3 regions of the Nesterenkonia maliinae genome follow, and region 3 is predicted to be linked to each of the others. Evidence: predicted binding sites of a transcription regulator. Region 3 holds the regulator's gene; each other region holds the start of a gene.
What was found. The regulator HrcA, encoded in region 3, represses chaperone genes, less so after heat shock. The targets are predictions, from matches to a motif close to TTNGCACTCGNNNNNNNCGAGTGCNAA.
Positions count from the first base shown of each region.

Region 1: groES (co-chaperone GroES) is a predicted target of HrcA. The motif match lies at 4,362-4,388, and genes of this name have one in related genera.
Region 2: groL (chaperonin GroEL) is a predicted target of HrcA. The motif match lies at 3,839-3,865, and genes of this name have one in related genera.

Region 1 covers NZ_JBIMEY010000003.1:118,917-124,587, reverse strand. Annotated here, with positions in the region: gene ACHAA4_RS07475 (fructosamine kinase family protein) at 1-512, shown strand, start outside; gene ACHAA4_RS07470 (arsenate reductase/protein-tyrosine-phosphatase family protein) at 536-1,123, opposite strand; gene ACHAA4_RS07465 (CPBP family intramembrane glutamic endopeptidase) at 1,167-2,045, shown strand; gene groL (chaperonin GroEL) at 2,161-3,756, opposite strand; gene groES (co-chaperone GroES) at 3,830-4,126, opposite strand; gene guaB (IMP dehydrogenase) at 4,468-5,671, shown strand, end outside.
Region 2 covers NZ_JBIMEY010000003.1:353,516-359,186, reverse strand. Annotated here, with positions in the region: gene ACHAA4_RS08615 (lyase family protein) at 1-1,189, shown strand, start outside; gene ACHAA4_RS08610 (alpha/beta fold hydrolase) at 1,182-2,093, shown strand; gene pcaC (4-carboxymuconolactone decarboxylase) at 2,086-2,472, shown strand; gene ACHAA4_RS08600 (lipid II:glycine glycyltransferase FemX) at 2,539-3,744, opposite strand; gene groL (chaperonin GroEL) at 4,062-5,671, shown strand, end outside.
Region 3 covers NZ_JBIMEY010000001.1:599,500-605,170, forward strand. Annotated here, with positions in the region: gene ACHAA4_RS02780 (16S rRNA (uracil(1498)-N(3))-methyltransferase) at 1-730, opposite strand, end outside; gene dnaJ (molecular chaperone DnaJ) at 761-1,882, opposite strand; gene hrcA (heat-inducible transcriptional repressor HrcA) at 1,895-2,920, opposite strand; gene ACHAA4_RS02795 (DUF3097 domain-containing protein) at 2,989-3,879, shown strand; gene ACHAA4_RS02800 (DUF4870 domain-containing protein) at 4,044-4,475, shown strand; gene hemW (radical SAM family heme chaperone HemW) at 4,500-5,671, opposite strand, start outside.

The sequences.
Region 1 (5,671 bases), on a different contig from region 3:
ATTTCGGGCCCGCCGAGCAGCCGCTGGCACTGGGTGTTCGGGTGCACAGCTCCTGGGGCGCCTTCACTGCGGCAGAGCGTCTGGACCCGGTGCTGGAAGCGCTGGAGCCCAACATCGAGTCAGCAGATGCGAAGCTGCTGCGCGCGGCGCGAGACCTGATCGGCTCCGGCGCGCTCGACGACGAGGAGCCCCCGGCGCTGATCCACGGGGATCTCTGGGCGGGAAACGTGCTCTGGACCCCCACTGGGGCGGGAGAGGTGGAGGGAGTGCTCATCGACCCGGCCGCCCATGCCGGACACCGGGAGACCGACCTCGCGCTGCTGCACCTCTTCGGGCTGCCGCAGCTCGACGCGGTGATCAGCGGGTATCAGCAGGAGCACCCGCTGCGCGCGGGCTGGCAGGAGCGGGTCCCGCTGCATCAGTTCTTCTGCCTCGCCGTGCACTGGCTGCTGTTCGGTTCCAGCTATCGCGGGCCCACGGTGAGCGCCGCGGAGTCGGTGCTGCGGCTCTGAGCGGGGCTGTTCGCGCTGGCCGGTCAGCGCTGCAGGGTGTCGCGCAGCGCCTCGATCGGTCCGCGGACCTGGGCGAAGGACTCGTCGAAGACCTCATCGGGCATCATGTACGGGTCCACCACGTCGTCCGAGGACGTGGGCGACTGCGCGTGCTCACGCTGCTCAGCGACCAGCGGCACCAGTGCTGCGAGCTTCTCCGCCGTGGTCTCCGCGGACACCAGGGCCTCGGTCAGGGCAGCCTCGTCGAGGGACTCGAGCAGCCGCGCGAACTCGCGCAGCGTGAAGACCTTCTGTGCACTGTCCGGAACATCACTGAGGATGTCGCGCACGTGCCCCCGGGTGGCGGTCAGCACGAGATCGGAGCGGCGGATCATCTCCGGCTCCAGCTGTTCCGCGACGAAGTCAGCTGTGTCGGCGCCGTAGTGGGCCAGCCGATCCTTCATCTGGGCCTCCATGTCATCTCCGACATGAGCGTGCGTGCCGGCCGAGAGCACCGCGATGTCGTCCTGGGTCGCAAAGACATGCGCCAGCAGGCGATCCATGGCGGGGGAGCGGCAGATGTTGCCGGTGCAGACGGCGAGCAGGGTGTAGGTCTCAGTCATACCTTCCATCTGACCACACCCACCGGCTCCCAGCAGACCTAGACTCTTGAGCGTGAAGCCAACGACGCCGGAGGTCTCCGGTCCACAGCCAGCCAGCGCCCCCGGGCCTGACGCCGCGCCCGCTGCCCGCCACGCTGCCGGCCCGACCGCCGGCTCTGCCGCCCCGTCGGGAGCGGGCCTGCCGGTGTCGCGGCGCTTCCTGGGCTGGGAGCTCGCCATCGTGCTGGGTCTCTCGCTGGGCCGATCCGCCGTCTACGCGGTGCTGCAGCTGGCCGAACGGCTGAGCCTGGCGCCGCTGGCCGAGCAGAGCGCCACCGTACAGACCTCGCGGTCCCGCGCGGAGTTCTTCGATCTCAGCTATCAGGTGCTGGACTCGCTGTTCGCACTCTTCCCGGTGGCGCTGGTCTTCTATCTGTTCTTCCTGCATGGGATGAACCCGTTTCGGCGCTTCGGACTGGACCTGCGCCGACCCATGCGGGACCTGAGCCTCGGCGTCGGGCTCTTCCTGATCATCGGGCTGGGCACCCTGGTGGTCTACGGAGCAGGACGGGCGGCGGGGATCACCACCGAGATCATCCCGGCCGACGTCGGGGAGCATTGGTGGACCTCCCCGGTGCTGATCCTGGCAGCGCTGCGGCATTCGCTGCTCGAAGAGGTGATCATGGTGGCCTACCTCTTCGACCGCGCCCGCAGGATCTGGCCCCGGGTGAGCATCTGGATGATCATCCTCGCCGCAGCGGTGCTGCGCGGGGCCTATCACCTCTACCAGGGCTTCGGACCGGGCATCGGGAACCTGCTCATGGGGGTCATCTTCGGGTGGCTCTATCACCGCTACGGACGAGTCATGCCGCTGGTGGTCGCCCACCTGCTGCTCGACTTGGTCGCCTTCCTCGCCTTCCCGCTGGTGCTGCAGCTCGCCCAGCTGGAGTAGTCGCCGGGAGGCGAGGTCTTCGCACCGGCGGCCGCGGCCGAATCGGCCGCTGCAGACACACGTGGGGCCCTGACCGAGAACGGTCAGGGCCCCACGTGTGAGGAGTCAGACGAGATCAGTGATCCTCGTCCTCGTCCTTCTTCTCGACCACGAGGGTCTCGGTGGTCAGCACCAGGGCCGCGATGGAGGCGGCGTTCTGCAGAGCAGAGCGCGTGACCTTCACCGGGTCGATGACGCCGTCGGCGATCAGATCGCCGTAGACACCGGTCTTGGCGTTGAAGCCGTGGTTCGGCTCAAGCTCAGAGACCTTGGAGGCGACGACGAAGCCGTCCTCGCCGGCGTTCTGAGCGATCCAGCGCAGCGGCTGGACCAGCGCTCGGCGGACGATGCCCACAGCGGCTGCGGCGTCTCCGGAGAGCGCCTGAACGTCCTCGTCCTCATCCAGCACGGAGAGGGCGTTGATCAGCGCCGTGCCGCCGCCGGCCACGATGCCCTCTTCCAGAGCCGCACGGGTGGAGGAGACGGCATCTTCGATGCGGTGCTTGCGCTCCTTGAGCTCCACCTCGGTGGCAGCGCCGACCTTGATGACGCCGATGCCGCCGGAGAGCTTCGCGAGACGCTCCTGGAGCTTCTCGCGATCCCACTCGGAGTCAGAGGCGTCGGCCTGGGCCTTGATGGTGGCCGCGCGAGCGTCCACATCTTCCTTGGACCCGGCGCCGTCGACGATGGTGGTCGCATCCTTGGTCACGGTCACCCGACGTGCGGTGCCCAGTGATTCCAGATCGACCTGATCGAGCTTCAGGCCCAGATCAGGAGAGATGACCTGTCCACCGGTGAGCACTGCGATGTCCTCAAGCATGGCCTTGCGGCGGTCCCCGAAGCCGGGAGCCTTCACCGCGACCACGTTGAGCGTGCCGCGCAGCTTGTTGACCACCAGGGTGGAGAGGGCCTCGCCCTCGACATCCTCGGCGATGATGAACAGCGGGCGCTTGGCCTGCAGGACCTTCTCCAGCACCGGCAGGAACTCTGCCATGTTGGAGATCTTGCCCTGGTTGATCAGGATCAGCGGATCTTCGATGACCGCTTCCTGGCGCTCAGGATCGGTGACGAAGTGCGGGGACAGGTAGCCCTTGTCGAACTGCATGCCCTCGGTGATCTCCAGCTCGGTGGAGGTCGAGGACCCCTCTTCGATGGTGATCACGCCGTCGGTGCCCACTGCGTCGAATGCACGAGCCAGGAGTTCACCGACCTCGTCGTTCTGCGCGGAGATCGCGGCCACGTTGGCGACCTGCTGGCCCTCGACGTCGCGAGCGTTCTCGCGCAGACGGCGGGTCACAGCGGCGACCGAGGTCTCGATGCCGCGCTTGATCTCGCTGGGTGCCGCACCGGCCGCGACGTTGCGCAGGCCTTCCTTGACCAGGGCCTGGGCCAGGACCGTTGCGGTGGTGGTGCCGTCGCCAGCGACGTCGTTGGTCTTGGTGGCGACTTCCTTGGCCAGCTGCACGCCAAGGTTCTCATAGGGGTCCTCGACCTCCACCTCACGGGCGATGGTGACGCCGTCGTTGGTGATGGTCGGTGCGCCCCAGGACTTGTCCAGGACTACATTGCGGCCTTTCGGGCCGAGCGTGACCTTGACCGTGTCTGCAAGCTTATCGATGCCGGCTTCCAGAGCGCGGCGTGCAGCATCACTGAATTCAAGCTGCTTTGCCATGGGTTACTGCTCCTTTGAGAGGGTGAGAATCGGATCGTGATGAGGTCCGTGAAGAGCCTTCAGCGGTCCGTTCTTACTTCTCGATGATGGCGAGGACGTCGCGGGCGTTGAGCACGAGGTACTCTTCGCCGCTGACCTTGACCTCGGTGCCGCCGAACTTGGAGTAGATGACGACGTCGCCCTCGGAGACGTCAACCGGGATGCGCTTGCCCTTCTCGTCGAAGCGACCTGGGCCCACGGCGACGACCTTGCCCTCCTGGGGCTTCTCCTTGGCGGTGTCGGGGATGACCAGACCGGAAGCGGTGGTCTGCTCTGCTTCCAGGGGGCGAACAACGATGCGATCCTCGAGAGGCTTGATGGAGACTGACACGTCAGTACTCTCCTTTGCGTGGTGTGGATTCGGTTTATCAGCACAGGCCCGTGCTGAGCCTCCCGGTGCGTCCGGGGTGCTCGACGAGCCGAAATCTGTCGCACGCCTTGGGAGTGGCCAACCGTCGTCGCGGTGCCGGATGGTGCCCCGTCAGGCTGATATCCGCGGGTTGACGACCCGCAGACAAGCTGGCACCCGAGGGTCTCGAGTGCTAGGTGAAACTTTATAGACGGGCTTAGCACTCGGTCAAGCAGAGTGCTAAAGCTTTGGCTCCGGGCGGACGCGGACGGGACGTAGACTTGACGCTGAGCCAAACGCTTTCGACCTCGAGAGGCACCACCGTGACTGAACCTCATCAGCAGCCGAGCGCGGCCGGCGCCGCGGAGCACGATCCCTTCGGCTTCGTCGGACTGACCTACGACGACGTCCTGCTGCTCCCCGGCGCGACCGACGTCATCCCCTCCGAAGCAGACACCGCGACCCGGTTCTCCCGGAACATCGTGCTGCAGTCCCCGGTCGCCTCGGCCGCGATGGACACCGTCACTGAGGCGCCGATGGCCATCGCCATGGCCCGCCAGGGTGGGATCGGCATCCTGCACCGCAACCTCTCCATCGAGGATCAGGCCCGCCAGGTGGACAAGGTCAAGCGGTCCGAGTCAGGCATGATCAGCGACCCGGTGACGATCACCCCGGACGCGACCATCGCTGACCTCGACGAGCTCTGCGCCCACTACCGGGTCTCCGGCCTCCCCGTGGTCGACGGCGAGTCCAAGCTGCTGGGCATCATCACCAACCGCGACACCCGGTTCATCCCGCATGAGCAGTACCTGACCACCAAGGTCTACGAGAAGATGACCCCGCAGCCGCTGATCACCGCCCACGTCGGGATCCCCAACGAAGAGGTGCTGCGGATCTTCTCCGAGCACCGCGTGGAGAAGCTGCCGCTGGTCGATGACCACGGCGTGCTCCAGGGACTCATCACCATCAAGGACTTCGACAAGGCCGACCGCTACCCCCAGGCCACCAAGGACGAAGAGGGCAGACTGCGCGTCGGCGCCGCCGTGGGCTTCTTCGGCGAGGGCTTCGAGCGCGCCATGACCCTGATCGACGCCGGGGTGGATGCTCTGGTGGTGGACACCGCCAACGGCCACACCCGCGGCGTGCTGGACATGATCGCCCGGCTCAAGGCCGAACCCGCTGCGGCCGGGGTCGATGTCATCGGCGGCCAGGCGGCCACCCGCGAGGGGGCCCAGGCGATCATCGACGCTGGAGCCGACGCGGTCAAGGTCGGCGTCGGACCGGGCTCCATCTGCACCACGCGCATCGTCGCCGGCGTCGGCGTGCCCCAGGTCACCGCCATCTACGAAGCATCCAAGGCGGCCATCCCCGCCGGGGTTCCGTTGATCGCCGACGGCGGCCTGCAGCACTCCGGTGACATCGGCAAGGCGCTGGTCGCCGGTGCCGACTCGGTGATGCTCGGCTCGCTGCTGGCAGGCTCCGCCGAGTCCCCCGGGGACCTGGTGTTCTACAACGGCAAGCAGTTCA
Region 2 (5,671 bases), on a different contig from region 3:
CCCGATGCTCGCGGCCGTGCGGTACGCACTGGCGGAGACGGGTGAGTCCGACGCGGCGCTGCACCGCGGGGCCACCAGCCAGGACATCCTCGACACGGCGCTGATGCTGGTGTGCCGGGACGCCGCGGCTGTGGTCCTGACCGAGACGCGTCGAGCCGGCGCGGCGATGAGCAGGCTCAGCCGGGAACATCGGGACACCGTCTGTGTCGCCCGGTCGCTGACCCAGCACGCACTGCCGACGACCTTCGGGCTGCGCTGTGCAGGCTGGCTCGACGGGCTGACCCAGGCGATCCGACGGCTGGAGCTGGCCGCGGCGAAGCTGCCGCTGCAGTGGGGCGGAGCCGCAGGCACCCAGGCCTCGATGAGCGACGCCCTCGGCGCTCAGCAGACAGCGCAGCTGACCCATGATCTTGCGGCCCGACTGGGCCTGGACCCGATGGGCCGGCCCTGGCACACGCAGCGCCAGGTGGTCCTGGACCTCGGCTCCGCACTCGCCGGCGTCCTCGCGGCACTGGGGAAGGCCGCCGGAGATGTGCTCACGCTCCAGCGCCCCGAGATCGCCGAGCTGCGTGAACCCGCCGCGCCGGGCCGCGGTGGCTCCTCCGCGATGCCGCAGAAGCAGAACCCGGTGCTCGCCACGCTGATCCGCTCCGCGGCGCTGAGCGCGCCGGCTCAGCTGAGCACGCTCTACCTGGCGGCGGTTACCGCCGAGGATGAACGCCCGGCGGGAGCCTGGCACGCCGAATGGCCGAGTCTGGTCGAGCTGACCCGGCTCGGCGGCGGTGCCGCCACCCGCGCCGCAGAGCTCTTCGAGGGACTGGTGGTGCGCCCCGACGCAATGACGACGAACCTGCGGCTCAGCGGCGACGCCGTGCTGAGCGAACGGCTGATGGCGCGCCTGGGTGATTCCTTCCCCGGAGGACGCACGGCGCTGCAGGACGTGGTGAAGCGCAGCGCCCTCGAAGGTCTCGGGCTGCGCCCGCTGCTGGAGGATCAGCTCGGGGAGCAGGCCGGTGCCGCTGATCTCGACCGGCTGCTCGACCCGCGGCAGTACCTGGGCCGGACCCAGGAGTTCATCGATGCCGCGGTTCAAGACTTCGACCAGCCGGACCTCAACCAGCAGAACCTCGACCAGCAGAAGCTCAACAAGACCGCCGCCCAGCCGGAAGGATCCACTGATCATGCCTGAGCCAACAGAGTCTGAGCCCAACCTGTCTGAGCCCAACGTGTCTGAGCCGAACGTGTCTGAGCCCACCGGGACTGAGCCCACCGCGTCAGCACCAGGGGCCACCCTGACCCTGACGCCGCAGCTGCTCTCCGGGTCCGTGGAGGACCTGCGCGCCGGAACCCGCCCGCTGCTGGTGCTGGGCCCCTCCTTGGGGACCAGCGTGTCGGTCCTCTGGGAGAGCGCCCTGGCACACCTGCAGGAGACCTACACGCTGATCGGGTGGGACCTGCCCGGCCACGGCGACGCGGAGGCGTATACCGAGTCCTTCGAGATCTCTGACCTCGCGGACGCGGTGGAGGAGCTCGTCGCGGAGCTCAGCAGGAACCACGGTGTGCCCGCGGACCTGCCGATCTACGCCGCCGGAGTCTCGATCGCCGGAACCGTCAGCCTAACCCTGGCGCTGCGCCCCGACACACGATTCACCCGCCTCGCGGCCCTCTGCACGGCCGCGAAGATCGGTGACCCACAGATGTGGAGCGAACGCGCGGCCCTGGTCGCTCAGGCAGGAACCCCCACCATGGTCGAAGGCTCGGCGCAGCGCTGGTTCGCCCCGGGATTCATGGCCCGACAGCCCGCCGTGGTCACCGGGCTGCTGCGCTCCCTGCAGCACACCGACCGCCATTCCTATGCCGCGGCCTGCCGCGCCCTTGGCCGCTACGACCTCACCGGCGAGCTCGCCGGCGTGGCCCGGCCGCTGCTGGTGATCAGCGGGGAACAGGATCCGGTCTGCCCGCCGTCGGCGGTGCAGGACCTCGCTGCAGCCCCGCACACACAGACCGCAGTGCTCGACGGCGTCGCCCACCAGGCCCCGGCCGAAGCCCCCGAAGCCACCGCCCGACTGCTCAAGGAGTTCCTCGATGACTGATTCCAGCTACCAGGACGGCATGAAGGTGCGCCGCGAGGTGCTCTCGGACGCCCACGTGGACCGGGCGGAGGCGAAGAAAGACAGCTTCACCGAGGACTTCCAGGAGCTGATCACCAACTACGCGTGGGGATCGATCTGGACCCGGCCCGGCCTGGACCGGCCGACCCGCTCGGTCATCACGCTCACCGCCCTGATCGCCGGAGGCTACTGGGAGGAGCTTGAGATGCACGTCCGCGCGGCGCTGCGCAACGGGCTCACCGAGGACCAGATCAAGGAGGTCTTCCTGCAGTGCGCCATCTACTGCTCGGTCCCCGCGGCGAACACCGCCTTCAGCATCGGCCGACGCGTCCTCGAGGAAGAGCGCCGCAAGGACAGCTGACCGGCTGCGCCTGACTGGCAGGGCCTGACCAGCTCGGCGGATCAGCGACCCCGGCAGCCAGCCCGCTCAGCGCCGCGACATGTACAGGTTGAACGCCCTGGCCAGCAGCGGATTGACGGGGTAGTCCCATTCGCCGAGCGTCTGGACCACGTCGGCGCCCATGGTGGTCTTGAACCGCGTCAGCCCCGCCAGCGGGTACTCCGGATCGAGTGAGGGACTGAGCCCGCCCAGGTCATACCACTGGCAGCCAGCGGCCAGGGAGTCCTCGATCTGGCGCAGCTGCAGCGCGCGCGGGGCGTAGCGCTTGCGCTCCTCCGAGGAGGACGCGCCATAGACGTACCAGGCGAACTGGCCCTGCCGGACGTAGATCGCCGCGGCCAGCAGCTGCTCCTCGAAGTGAGCCAAGTAGAGCGTGCACTCGCTCAGCGGCGAGGCGTTGAGCTCTCGGTACATGTCCTGGAAGTAGGTGAGCGGGCGGCCGGTGAAGTCATCACGGTCGGCGGTCTCGGCGTAGAGCGCGTGCCAGGCCGGCAGATCCGATTCAGCACCGACGCTCACGGTCAGCTCCGAGCGGGTCGACTTCTTGGTCTGCCGGCGCGAGGACTGGTCCATGCGCGCCAGGACGTCGTCGATGGGCAGCGTGGCGCCGGCGTCGTCGGTGAGCGGGATGCGCGCCTGGAACTGCGGCTGGCCGGCCTCGAAGTCGGTGCTCGGTGCCGGAGCCGTGAAGCCCAGCGCCCGGAGCTGCTGCTGCCAGCGGCTGGTCTGAGCGGCGCTGGCCGGATCGACGTCGAGCGGCTCGAGCTCCTCGATGGAAGTGTTCTCCCCGGCGGCGAGAGCCCGGCGGACCTCCTTGGCCTCCCAGCGGCGCAGCACGGAGGGCAGACCCATGCGGATCAGGAAGGCTCCGGAGGACTTCAGGTGCGTCAGCAGCGGCGGCAGGATCTGCTCCAGCTCCGCCGCGGCAGGGTCCATGACCGGGCCCTCAGCCATATACGCGAGCTTCTTGCGTCCGAGCAGCGGAACGGCTGCCGGAATCGGAAGTCGGCGGAAGAGCACCAGCGCGGCGGCCACCGGCGCGGAACCGGCACCTGAGCCGGCGTCGAAGACTCCAAGGCTTTCGGCCTGCCATTCCTTCTTCACCGCGGGCCAGCGCGGGTTCTGCAGGAACGATGCGGTCGGCTGATCTGCGAGGAAGCGGGTGTGCTCCTCCAGGCTGATCGGACGGACCTCGTACACGGCGGAAACGCCTGAATCTCTATGCTCAATCACGCCTCAAGGGTACCGTCTGGTTCCTGCGCGGCTGGGAGGTCAGGTTCGGGGCCGGTTCCGTCTGCGGCGGCACAATCTGCCATCGGCGCAGAGGTTTGCACTCGGTAGGGGAGAGTGCTAAAAATTGGTTTAGCACTCTCGTGTCGAGACTGCTAGAGGAACCTGAGCAGGTGAGGCCATATAGATGTTCCCGGTGACGCGGGAACGGCCGTCCGTCGCGGGCACCTGGAATGGTTCGACCCAGCAGACGCGAACACGTCTGACAGTCACACACCACGGCTTGAGATAAGCCGAGTCCAGGAAGGACACGCGCCACTATGGCAAAGACTATTGCATTCGATGAAGAGGCCCGCCGCGGCCTCGAACGCGGACTGAACGTCCTCGCCGATGCCGTCAAGGTCACCTTGGGTCCCCGCGGCCGCAACGTCGTGCTGGAGAAGTCCTGGGGTGCACCCACGATCACCAACGACGGCGTCTCGATCGCCAAAGAGATCACCCTTGACGACCCCTACGAGAAGATCGGCGCTGAGCTGGTCAAGGAGGTCGCCAAGAAGACCGACGACGTCGCTGGCGACGGCACCACCACCGCCACCGTCCTCGCCCAGGCCCTGGTCAAGGAAGGCCTGCGCAACGTCGCGGCCGGCGCCGATCCGATGGCGCTCAAGCGCGGCATCGACATCGCCGTGGAATCCGTGACCGCGGAGCTGTTCAAGTCGGCCAAGGAGATCGAGACCACGGAGCAGATCGCTGCCACCGCCTCCATCTCTGCCGGCGACACCCAGATCGGTGAGCTGATCGCTCAGGCGCTGGACAAGGTCGGCAAGGAAGGCGTCATCACCGTCGAGGAGTCCAACACCTTCGGTCTTGAGCTCGAGCTCACCGAGGGCATGCGCTTCGACAAGGGCTACCTCTCCGGCTACTTCGTCACCGACGCAGAGCGCCAGGAAGCAGTCCTGGAGGATCCCTACATCCTCATCGCCAACTCCAAGATCTCCTCGGTCAAGGACGTCATCGGCGTCCTCGAGCAGGTCATGCAGTCCGGCAAGCCGCTGCTGGTCATCGCCGAGGACGTCGAAGGCGAGGCCCTGGCCGCGCTGGTGGTCAACAAGCTCAAGGGCACCTTCAAGTCCGTGGCCGTCAAGGCTCCCGGATTCGGTGACCGCCGCAAGGCCATGCTGGCCGACATCGCCATCCTCACCGGCGGTCAGGTCATCGCCGAAGAGGTCGGCCTGAAGCTGGAGAACACCACGCTGGAGCTGCTCGGCACCGCGCGCAAGGTCGTCGTGACCAAGGACGAGACCACCATCGTCGAAGGCGCCGGCGAGGCCGACGAGATCGCCGGTCGCGTGGCCCAGATCAAGGCCGAGATCGAGAACTCAGACTCGGACTACGATCGCGAGAAGCTCCAGGAGCGTCTGGCCAAGCTCGCCGGAGGCGTGGCAGTCATCAAGGCCGGCGCCGCCACCGAGGTCGAGCTCAAGGAGCGCAAGCACCGCATCGAAGATGCCGTGCGCAACGCCAAGGCCGCTGTGGATGAGGGAATCGTCGCCGGCGGCGGCGTGGCCCTGATCCAGGCCGGCGCCCGCGCCTTCGCCACCCTGCAGCTCAGCGGAGACGAGGCCACCGGCGCGAACATCGTGAAGTTCGCCGTGGAGGCCCCGCTGAAGCAGATCGCCATCAACGCCGGCATGGAAGCCGGCGTCGTGGCCGAGAAGGTCCGCGGACTCCCCGATGGTCACGGCCTCAACGCCGCCACCGGCGTCTACGAGAACCTGCTCGAGGCAGGCGTCAACGATCCGGTGAAGGTGACCCGCTCTGCTCTGCAGAACGCCGCCTCCATCGCCTCGCTGTTCCTCACCACCGAGGCCGTCGTCGCCGACAAGCCGGAGAAGCACGGTGCCGGCGCCGGTGCCGAGGGCATGGACCC
Region 3 (5,671 bases):
TGGGGCCGAGCCGGGCGATCTTGGCGCCGGCCGAGGTGAGCTGCTCGATCTCCCGGTCACTGATCCCACCCTCGGGTCCGACGACCAGATGCAGCTCCTGCAGCTGGTCTTCGGGGGTCCCCGTCTGGGGGTCCGGGCGGGCAGCATCCTGCAGCTCGGCGATCGCTTCGGCGAGCGAGGTCTCGTCGGTCTCGTGCAGGACGACGACGCCGACGCCCGTGCCGTCCGAGGCGACCGTCTTGAGGTACTGGGCGGTGGACTGCAGCGGGCGCACCTCTGGGATGGTGGTGCGTCGGGTCTGTTTCGCCGCGGTGGTCACCATGGAGACCCACTCGGCGTGCTTCTTGGCCTCGCGTCCGGCCTTCCAGCGGGCCACGGAGCGTTCGGCCTGCCAGGGGATGACGGCGTCCACGCCGAGCTCGGTGGCGGACTCCACGCCTTGAAGGTCGCGGCGGTCCTTGGCCAACGCCTGGACCAGCACCAGCCGGGGCAGCAGCACCGGTTCATCGGTCACCGTGAGGATCTCGACCTCGAGCTGACCGCCGCCGGCGGAGCGGACGCGCCCCTCGGCGCGCCGCCCCACGGTGTCTGAGAGCAGCACCGGCTCCCCCGGCTGCAGGCGCATGACCGTGGCGGCGTGGTGGCCCTCGGGCCCGCTGAGCGTGACCACCTCGGCCGCCTCGGCGTTCTCAAGCGCCCCGGGGCCGAGGTGGAACAGCGGCGCCGTCATCTCAGACCGCGCATCTGGTGGTCCGCATCTCTAGAGCGCGTCCCAGCGTTCGCGAAGCTTCGCGAAGACCCCGCGGTGCTCGGTGGTGGACTCCCCGCGCTCCTCGCCGCGCTCGACGGCGAGCTCGCGCAGCAGCTGGGCCTCGCGCTCGGAGACCTTGGTGGGGGTCTCGACCTTGAGGTGGACCTTCAGCGCACCGCGACCGCCACCGCGCAGGTGGGTCACACCGCGCTCCTTGAGCGTGAGCACCTCACCGGACTGGGTGCCCGGCTTCACGGTGAGCTCCTCGTCGCCGTCGAAGGTGTCCAGGCCGACCGTGGTGCCCAGGGCCGCCGCGGTCATCGGGATCGAGACGGTGGCGTGCAGGTCGTTGCCGCGGCGGGTGAAGACCTCGTGCTGCTTGACCTCGACCTCGATGAACAGGTCGCCGGAAGGACCGCCGGCCAGTCCGGCCTCGCCCTCTCCGGCCAGGTGGATCCGGTTGCCGCGGTCCACGCCTGCCGGGACCTTGACCTTCAGGGACTTGCGTTCGCGCACCCGACCCTGACCGTCGCACTCCTGGCAGGGGTCTTCGATGATGTTGCCGAAGCCGGCGCAGCGAGCACAGGTCTGGGTCTGGATGACGGTGCCCAGGATCGAGCGCATCGGGCGCTGGACCTGGCCCTGGCCGTGGCAGTCCGGGCAGGTGGTCGGGTGCGTGCCCTTGCGGGTGCAGGAGCCGTCGCAGACGGTGCAGGTCACCGCGGTCTCCAGCTCCACCTCCTTGGTGGTGCCGAACACAGCGTCGCGCAGGTCGATGCGGACCCGAATCAGCGAGTCCTGGCCGCGGCGGGTGCGTGAGGCGGGGCCTCCGCCTCCCCCGCCGAAGAACGTCTCGAAGATGTCGCCGAAGCCGCCGAAGCCGGCGCCCCCTGCTCCACCGGGGAAGCCGGAGCGGCCGTTCTCGTCGCCGGTGGCGTCGTAGTTCTGCCGCTTCTGCGGGTCGGAGAGCACCTCGTAGGCGCGGCCGAGCACCTTGAACTGCTCGGCGGCGTCGTCGGAGGGGTTCACGTCGGGGTGAAGCTTCCGGGCCTGCTTGCGATAGGCCTTCTTGATCTCTTCGGTGGACGCCGAGCGGCTGACGCCGAGCGCCTCGTAATAGTCAGTCGTCATCTTCGTGGACGTTCACCCTTCGGAAAGAATTCGGGACAGGTAGCGCGCCATTGCGCGCACCGCGGACATGGTGGAGCCGTAGTCCATGCGGGTCGGACCGACGACGCCGAGCTTGGCTCCTTCGGCCCCCGTATGGGCGCCGTACTCTGCTGCGACGACAGCGGTCTCGATCAGCGAATCGTGGCTGGTCTCGTGTCCGATGCGGATGGAGAGACCACGTCGGTCCTGCTCCATCTCTGTCAACAGTCGAAGCAGCACGACTTGTTCCTCGAGCGCTTCAAGAATGGGTCCGATGGAGGGACCGAGGTCGCGGCCCGACCTGGCGAGGTTAGCAGTCCCGGCCATGATGATGCGATCCACGCGGCCTGACTCCAGGATCGTCTCCACCGACTGGGCGATGATCGCCATCGACGGTCGCAGCATCGGCTCCACCCGGCTGATCAGGGTGTCGGTGGGCAGCGGCAGGGCTGAGATCGAGCGCTGATGCAGCTCGGTGGAGAGGACCTGGGCGATCCGGTGCAGCGAATCGTCGCCGATGGCGTCGGCGAGGGTGACCATCCGCTGCTCGACCTTCCCGGAGGAGAGGATCACGATGGTCAGCACCTTGTGCGAGGACATCGAGACGACGTCGATGTGTCGGATCTTCGCAGTGGAGCGCTGCGGATGCTGGATCACCGCGACCTGGTTGGTGAGCATCGCGAGCAGCCGCACGGTGTGCTCGAGCATCGCGTCGTGGTCATCGGCGGTCTCGAGCAGGGTGTCCATGGCGCGGCGCTCGGCGGCCGAGAGCGGGCGCACCTCGGTGATCTTGTCCACGAACCGTCGGTAGCCGAGGTCGGTGGGAATGCGCCCGGCGGAGGTGTGCGGGGCGGCGATCAGGCCCTCCTCCTCGAGGTGGGCCATGTCATTGCGGATCGTGGCTGGGGAGACCTCCAGGTCGTGGCGTTCCACCAGTGCCCGAGACCCGACGGGCTCCCGGGTGTGGACGTAGTCCTCCACGATGGCACGCAGGACCTGCAGTCGACGGGTGTCTGACATGTACGTGTGGCACCTCCTGACCCTCTGGCACTCTTCGAGTACAAGTGCCAATTCTACAATGGGTGATCATGAGCGCTCCGCACCTCCCCGACTGGCGTCCCTCCTCCACCCCGAGCTGGGGTGCACAGGACCTCTCCCGGCTCCGCCAGAGCCAGCTCCGCAAGGTCTCCGCCATGCCCGCCGACTACGGCGCCGTGATCGAGGAGGTGGAGTCCGGCTGGGTCGGTGCCATCATCTCGGTGGAGGCCTCCGGCGGCGTCCACGTGGTGAGCCTCGAGGATCGCCGCGGCAAGGTCCGCTCCTTTCCGCTGGGACACGGGTTCCTCTACGAGGGCGAACCCGTGGAGCTGACACCCCCCACTCCCCGGGCCGCCGCGCCGAAGCCCACCCGGACAGCCTCGGGCTCGGTCGCGGTCTCCAACGCTCCGGCGCGAGTCGCGCGGGCCTCCAGGATCTGGGTCGAGGGCACCCACGACGCGGAGCTGGTGGAGAAGGTCTGGGGTGAGGATCTGCGGATCGAAGGCATCGTCGTGGAGCCGCTGCACGGGGCCGATGACCTCCTCGGCGCGATCCGCGCGTTCGGGCCCGGGCCGCAGCGCCGGGTCGGGGTGCTGCTGGACCACCTAGTCCCGGGATCCAAGGAGTCCCGGATCGCTCGTGAGGTCATGCAGCAACAGGGCGCAAAGGGCAACATCGCAGTGTTGGGCCACCCCTACGTGGACGTCTGGCAGGCCGTGAAGCCGCAGCTGCTCGGGCTGACCCGGTGGCCGGACATTCCGCGCAGCCAGGACATCAAGATCGGCACGCTGCAGGCGCTGGGCTGGCCGCACGCGAACCAGCGTGACATCGCGCACGGCTGGAAGCGGATCCTCGCGCAGGTCAACAGCTACGCGGACCTTGAGCCCGCGCTGCTGGGCCGGGTGGAGGAGCTCATCGACTTCGTCACGGTGGAGCCGTGAGCACCCGCACCTGAGCCCGAGGATCCGAGTCGCTGCGACGGATTTCACAGAACCCGGGCGCCGACACGCCCAGGGAGGCCAGTGGATGTCCAGGGTGAGTCACTAGACTTGCGAGCGGGAACGGCCAGGTGCTGAACTTTCAGCGCCGCAATCACGGAGGTGCAGTGGCGCATAATCAGAAACCCCAGGGTGACCGGTCGAGCGAGGACGCTGGAGCGGACGCATCTGCACGCCTGAAGGGTTCCTCCGTCGCCGCGGCACCGCTGACCCCCGCAGAGGATCGGCGCTGGGCCACGCTCTCGCACTTCGGCGCGCTCATCGGCTGCTTTCCGGCCCTCGCGGTGTATCTGGTCTACCGCGACCGCGGCCCCTTCACCGCCCAGGAGTCCAAGGAGGCGCTGAACTTCACCCTCCCACTGACGGCGGTGATGCTCGCCTGCTACATCCTCGCACTGGTTCCCGGAATCGGTTGGGCCTTCGGCATCGTCGCTGTGCTGCTCTGGATCTATATGACCCTCTCCGGGCTCGTCGCCGGCATCCAGTGCAATAAGGGCCGCCCCTACCGCTACCCGCTGAATCTCCGCCTGATCCACTGAACCGCTGCGCGCCTGGGAAGGCTGCTAGGGAGCCAGTCGCCGGGTCACGGCATCGGCCAGCAGCCGCCCGCGCAGGGTGAGCACCGCTCGCCCCTGCGGATGTGCAGTGCTGGGCCGCGCGGCGTCGTCGTGGATCAAGCCGTCGTGCACCAGCGACTGCAGGCTCTTGGCGCTGATCTTCTCGCCGTGGCTGCGGCGCAGCTCCGGGAGCGCGTTGAACCCCGCCACGTCCAGGCCCTCGGCCAGGCGCAGCCGCAGCATCAGGTGCTCCAGGGTCTTGTCCTCATCGGCCAGCTGTTCCCGGCCGTGTCCCGGGGTGGCGCCGGTGGAGAGCCGCTGGGCGTAGGCGGCGGGGTGCTTCACGTTCCACCAGCGCAGTCCGGCCATGTGCGAGTGGGCCCCGGGACCCGCGCCCCACCAGTCGGAGTCCACCCAGTAGTTCAGGTTGTGCTCCGAGCGGGTCGCGGCGCTGGTGGAGAAGTTCGAGACCTCGTACCAGTGCAGTCCGGCGGCGCTGAGCACCTCGTCGGTGAGCAGGTATTTGTCGGCCTGGTCGTCGGGGTCGATGTCGGGCAGCACGCCGCGCTTGATCTTCGCCGCCATCGCGGTGCCCTCTTCGATGATCAGCGAGTACGCCGAGATGTGGTCCGGGGCCAGGGCCACCGCGTGTTCCAGGCTGGTGCGCCAGTCCTCGAGGCTCTCCCCCGGGGTTCCGGAGATCAGGTCCAGGCTGACCTGGAGTCCTGCGGTGCGCGCGGCGTGGACCGCACGCTCGACGTTGGCGGGGTCGTGGGTCCGGTCGAGGGTCTGAAGCACATGCGGCACGGCGGACTGCATGCCGAGGCTGAGCCGGGTGAAGCCGGCGTCGGCCAGGACCTGCGCGGTCTCGGCGGTGACCGTGTCGGGGTTCGCCTCCGTGGTGATCTCAGCGCCGGGCCGGAAGCCGAAGAGCTCACGGGCCCGGGTGAGGATCCGGGCGAGCTCCCCCGCCGGGAGCAGCGTCGGGGTGCCGCCGCCGAAGAACACCGTGGAGAGCGGCCGTTCCGGGGCGCCCATCTTCTCGAGCACCGAGCGGGCGAAGACCAGTTCAGAGATCAGCGTGTCCGGGTAAGACACCTGGGAGGCGCCGGGACCCAGGTCCTCGGCGGTATAGGTGTTGAAGTCGCAGTAGCCGCAGCGCACGCTGCAGAACGGGA